DNA from 2 places in the Clostridium neuense genome. Region 2 is predicted to be linked to the other one. Evidence: riboswitches for the same ligand, from Rfam matches in the RefSeq annotation. Region 2 holds a riboswitch; the other holds the start of a gene.
What was found. Region 2 has a riboswitch for S-adenosylmethionine ahead of ACJDT4_RS08425 (ABC transporter substrate-binding protein). Riboswitches for the same ligand answer to the same signal wherever they lie in the genome.
Positions count from the first base shown of each region.

Region 1 (3,217 bases), on a different contig from region 2:
ATCGAGTATAGCTTCATTTGTATGATCAGATTTAAACTTATTCCACTCTGCCTCATTTGAGTGAGCTATAATGAGACCATCAAAATATATCATTGCACCTTTTCCTGGTGATGGTATAGATTTTTCCTGAGTTGCAGTTATTATAGTGTGAAGATATTCAACATCGTTCTTAAATACTTCTATAAACTCTACCATACCTCTATTTCCAACATTGAAAGCTCCATTTAGTGAGAATATTCTAGGATCATCCTCTGAATATAAGTCCATTTTGGATATATCAATAGAACCAGTTAAAATTGAAGTATCCTGGTTATTAGGATCTACTGGTGGGACTACTCCAATTCCCTTTCTTGACCTTATTGAAAAACCACTAGTTGTAACGGGGAATCTTTCATACTCACCATTATATTCATGTGTAAGCCTATACTTACATACAGGACACAAGTCACCTTCAATTTCTACACCAAGTTCTCTTTCAAACTCTTTCCTTAAGTGCTTTGGTATAAGATGAAGTGGTTCCTCCCTCATAGGACATCCTTCAAGACTGTAAACAGGTTCCGAAACTTCAAGTGCCTTTTTTATAGCTTCAACTAATGATGACTTTCCTGCTCCAACAGGTCCAACAAGATAAAGTACTTGTCTTGCCTCTTCACCCTTCATGGAGGAAGCATTAAAATAGTTTACAAGCTTCATTATAACCTTATCTATTCCAAAGAAATCATGCTTAAAAAAGTCATATCTTTTTATAGGCTCATTACCATATATTTTTCTTATCCTTGGATTTTCCTCAGGCTTTAGCACCTCGAATCCTCTACTTTTTATAATGTCATATATCCTTTTATGCGCAAGCTTACATACATCTGGATTTTCCTTAACTATATTAAGATATTCAAGAAATGTACCTTCAAATTTAATCTTATTTGAGTTTTCCCTATCATGTTTTATTAGCTCCTTAAAATCCATAAACGCACCTCCCAATCAAAACTTAAAAATTACAAGTCACAAATATAATCTTTATACCAAATATATATTTTAACTTTATCATCTATATTCATAAAGTTTTAAAAAAGTGTGAAATAACAATGCTTCATCACATTAAAAACCTTCTATAAATCTTGGTGTATATTTTAAAATAGTGCTTGCTTTGAGTTCAAGAAGGATAACGATCATATACGGGGCTTGGGATGTAATCCCATTATCCTTCTTTAACTTGTATTAGTCATCTATATATTAGCCCAAGCCTCGTATATGTTTATACTCGCTGGAAAAATGCTCAAGCAATTGAAATATCTAAGTGTTTTATGATTTTTTCACCAAGATTTATTAGAATTTTTTTAAACTGTTCCTTCAGCATTGTTAATTTGCTCCCACGGTGGTTCAAGGAAAAAATTCCTCCGTGCCTACGGAATTTTAGGCATGAATCTTTTAAGTTGCTCAGCGCAGCCGACACTTATAAGTAGTAAGATTTACCTGAGAGAAACGAAAGGTAAATCCTCCTTCACTCTACTCTTTACTCTCTACTCTCTGCTCTTAACCTTTCTAGCTTACTTGTAAGACTTCAAAAATACATTTTAAACTTTTCAGGTACTACCCCTATATTGACATTTGTAACTGTAACTAATATAATAAAATCAAATTTTAATTACAATCTTATCAAGAGAGGCTGAGGGACTGGCCCTTTGAAGCCCAGCAACCAGTACATATATAGGTACATGGTGCTAATTCCAGCAGCTAGGTAACTTTTACCTATGAGCTGATAGATGAGAATAATCCGTGAAGTAGCTGCTCGAGATTTTTCTCGGGCTTTTTTCAATTCACAGTTAATGTGGATTTTCTGTAACAAAGCGGAAGAAAATCATTCTCAACTGTGCACTGTGAATTGTGCATTTTAAACCGAACTAAAGGGGGCTAACAAATGAGTTCAAATATAATAGATTTACTAAACAAAAAAATTCTCGTACTTGATGGCGCTATGGGAACATGTATACAAGGCTATGATCTTAACGAACATGATTTTTGTGGTTCTCTCCACTGTCATGTAAATCAAAAGGGCAATAACGACATTTTAAACCTTACAAATCCAGAAGTAATAAAGGCTATTCATAGCAAATATCTCGAAGCCGGTGCAGATATTATTGAAACCAATACTTTCAATGGAACAAAAATATCTCAGGCAGATTACAACACAGAGGATAAAATATACGAAATTAACTTTAATGGAGCAATGCTTGCAAAAGAGGCAGCTGATTATTTCACAAAAGAAACTCCAGAACAACCACGTTTTGTAGCTGGTTCTATTGGTCCTACAAACAGAACCTTGTCTATGTCACCTGATGTTGAAAATCCTGGTTTTAGAAGTATAAGCTTTGATGATATGTTTTCAGCCTACAGTGAACAAATTGAAGGTCTTGTTGACGGCGGCGTAGACCTACTTCTTATAGAAACAGTATTTGATGGTTTAAATGCAAGAGCTGCTATATTAGCTGCGGAAAGTGTATTTGAGAAAAAATTTATTAAACTTCCTATTATAATATCTGGAACTATAGCAGATAAAAGTGGAAGAATTCTCTCTGGTCAAACTCTTGATGCTTTTGCAGAAAGTATGAAAAATGAAAACGTAATTGCTATAGGTCTTAACTGTTCTTTTGGAGCAAAGGAACTTGTGCCTTTCATAAGACAACTTTCAGAAACTCAAAATAAATATATATCGTTTTATCCAAATGCGGGTCTTCCAAATTCTCTTGGAGAATACGAAGAACTTCCAGAGGAAACGGCTGCTCTTGTTAAAAAGCTTGCATTAGCTGGAAATATCAACATAGTTGGAGGGTGCTGTGGTACTACTCCTGCTCACATAAAAGCTATAAGCAGCGCTGTTAAAGATATACAGCCAAGAAAGGTTCCTAAGTTAGAGCCAGAAACCATTTACTGCGGCCTTGAAACCGTAAAAATAAATAAAGAAAGTAATTTTATAAATGTAGGTGAAAGAACAAATGTAGCTGGTTCAGCCAAGTTTGCAAGACTGATACGTGAGAAAAATTACGAAGAAGCTTTATCCGTTGCAAGACATCAAGTTGAAAATGGTGCACAAATAATAGATGTAAACTTTGACGATGCCCTTTTAGATGCAAAAGTAGAAATGGAGACATTTTTAAGACTTGTTGCCAGTGAACCTGAAATTTCAAAAGTTCCAATAATGATAGATTCATCAAACTTTGAA
Region 1 is NZ_JBJIAA010000003.1:89,198-92,414, reverse strand. It holds gene ACJDT4_RS04235 (PrkA family serine protein kinase) at 1-963, opposite strand, end outside; SAM riboswitch class I at 1,648-1,767, shown strand; gene metH (methionine synthase) at 1,916-3,217, shown strand, end outside.
Region 1: linked by a shared signal. The riboswitch ahead of metH (methionine synthase) and the one ahead of ACJDT4_RS08425 (ABC transporter substrate-binding protein) in region 2 are both predicted to bind S-adenosylmethionine.

Region 2 (3,217 bases):
GCCAACTGCCTTTAATTCCTGCTGTACTATAGCCGCTTGCTTTTGCTGAGCCACATTATTGTTTGTATAAGCTAATTTTAACTTCAATCCTTTTACTCCTGCTTTTTGAAGAAGTTCTTTAGCCTTAGCCAAATTGTAATCGTATTTTTCAGCATCATTAGACTTAAATTTACTTTCATTTGGTAAAAAAGTATATACAGGCTGTGCATATTTTTCTGAAATATACGCTGCATCTATCACTTCTTTTCTATTTAATGCATACAGTATAGCCTTTCTGACATCTTTATTCTGAACTAGTTTAGAACTTAAATTAAAGTCCATATATGCAACTCTGCCTTCGCCATATGGCTTAATATCTAAGTTTTTATTTGATTTTTGTATTTTACTTATATCTGCTGGTTGAACTACAAGAGCATTTAATTCTCCCTTTTGAAGTGCCAACTGAGCAGTATTTGCATCTTCAATTATTCTATATACAACATTCTTAATCTTAGGTTTGCCTAGGAAATAATTATCATTTGCTACAAGCTTTACATATTGTCCTGCCTTATATTCTGCTAACTTATATGGACCAGTTCCAACCGGCTTAGCATTTTTAGAACTTTTTTCTATATTTGCTTCGCCATCATAAATATGCTTAGGCATTATAAATATATCTCCAAGAAGCTCCATTGCTGCTGAACTTATTGCAGGTAGTGTAAATTTAACAGTATAATCATCAACTTTTTCAACCTTAACTGGTTTGCCATCAAATATTAACTGGCTATACGCCCATCCCCCATTTGACTCTTTAAGCATTTGATCATATGTAAACACAACATCATCTGCTGTAAATGGCTTTCCATCACTCCACTTTACATTTTTTCTAAGCTTTGCAGTATAACTTAAATGATCAGCAGAAGGAGTCATGCTTTCAGCTAAGAAATATTGCACTTTATCAGCATTATACATATATAATGGTGAATACAATGCCTTTATTTCTGTAAGTCCATATCTATCACTTGTAGTAATTACATTAACTGAATTTCCTGGATCACCATCAATACCATAAGTAAAGGTATCAGGTTTCGCTTGTGATGTGTTATTGTTACCTGTTCCACAGCCGCTTAATATGGTAGTTGCAACAAGTAGTGCTGAAATAACAGCAGTAACTTTTTTTAATTTCATATGTAGTCCCCCTCTAAAAAACTTTTATATATTTATTAAACATTATATTTCATATCTGTTTAGTATGAATTATTGCATGAAAAATCCTCTTTTTAAAAAGAGGATCTTTATACAAATTTAAATTTATACCATTTTATCCTCTTATCTCTCAAAACTAATTTGCAGGAATTAACACCGTACATTCAAACAAAATGTTGGTTGTTGGGCTTCACAGGGCCAGTCCCTCCGCCTCTCTTGATAAGATTTTAATATTTTATATCAATTCATAGTAATCCGATATGAAATATTGATTTATTTCATGAGTAAATTATATCATGCTTTTTAATTATGTCAATATTATTCTAGTCAAAAATTGTATTGACATAGTTAATATTAAATTATATAATAACTTCAATAAATCATGTTCGACAATTTAATACTAATTTCTTATCGAGAGTGATGGAGGGACTGGCCCAATGAAATCCGGCAGCATCCTTAATTTTAGGAATGTGCTAAATCCTGCAGGATTATCCTGAAAGATAAGATAAGTTTAAAAAACTGTTTTTTATCTTATACGATAGGAAACAGTTTTTTAATACATTTTTCAAATCAGATTAAAAATCGGAGGAAATTTTATGAAATCAGATTGTAGAAACTTTGAGACAAAAGCAGTCCATGGAAGCAGTAATTTTGAAACTAGAACAGGTGCAATAAGCTACCCAATATATCAAAGTGCAACCTTTAGACATGAAGGCTTAAACCACGGCACAGGATATGATTATTCGAGACTTCAGAATCCAACAAGAGAAGAATTAGAAAAAACAGTTGCCTTACTTGAAAATGGCAAGGAATGCTTAGCATATACCTCTGGTATGGCCGCTATATCAGGCCTCTTGACAATTTTCAAAAGTGGAGAGCATTTAATAGTGTCAGATGATTTATATGGAGGAACCTATAGAATATTTGAACAGATATATAAAGACTACGGGATTGAAGTTACTTATACAGATACAACTATCATTGAAAACATAAAAAAAAGCCTTAAAGCAAATACAAAAGCAATCTATCTTGAAACTCCAACAAATCCACTTATGAAAATAGCAGATATAAAAAAAGTTTCAGAAATAACAAAAAAGAACAATCTTTTGCTTATGGTAGATAATACTTTCATGACACCATATTACCAAAAACCGCTTAACCTAGGTGCGGATATTGTTATTCATAGTGGTACAAAATTCCTTGGTGGACATAATGATACTCTATCTGGCTTTATTATTGTGAACGATGAAGATTTAGTCCAAAAACTTAGATTTATTCAAGTTTCTACTGGCGCATCTCTTCCTCCCTTTGACAGCTGGCTTATATTAAGAGGTATAAAAACTCTATCCGTAAGGCTTGATAAGCAGCAGGAAAATGCTATAAAGATAGCAAATTTTCTTAAAACTCAAAACAAAGTAAAAAAAGTGCTTTATCCTGGACTTAAAGAACATACTGGATATGAAATTTTGACCAACCAAGCTACTGGTTTTGGATCCATGATATCTTTTTATGTAGATAGCAAAGCTACCGTTGAGAAGATACTAAAAGAAGTAAAAATAATCATTTTTGCAGAAAGTCTTGGTGGAGTAGAAAGCTTAATAACCTACCCTGATACACAAACCCATGCAGATATGCCTCATGAAGTTAAAGCAAAACTTGGAGTAACAGACAAACTTTTAAGACTTTCAGTAGGAATTGAAAATGTAGATGATTTAATAAGTGACTTAAAAAATGCTTTAAGTGATTAAAAAATATTTTTCAAAAATATAATATAAAAACTCAGGGGCTGTAAATAAACTAATTCTAATTGCAGTCCCTGAGTTTTATATCTTATACATTTTCTAATACAATTTAATATTTTCAAATCATTAATTATATCATCGTCAATGTCAATAAATTTAATTAAAAGTTTATTTAATTTTTTAAAATACTGCTACTTCATCAAGCTTTCTCAAGAGCTTGATTTAAGTCCCAAATTAAATCATCAGCATCTTCAACACCTATTGAAAGTCTTATCATATCTGGAGTAACT
Region 2 is NZ_JBJIAA010000006.1:106,284-109,500, forward strand. It holds gene ACJDT4_RS08425 (ABC transporter substrate-binding protein) at 1-1,167, opposite strand, end outside; SAM riboswitch class I at 1,306-1,411, opposite strand; SAM riboswitch class I at 1,591-1,692, shown strand; gene ACJDT4_RS08430 (trans-sulfuration enzyme family protein) at 1,782-2,933, shown strand; gene ACJDT4_RS08435 (O-acetylhomoserine aminocarboxypropyltransferase/cysteine synthase family protein) at 3,127-3,217, opposite strand, start outside.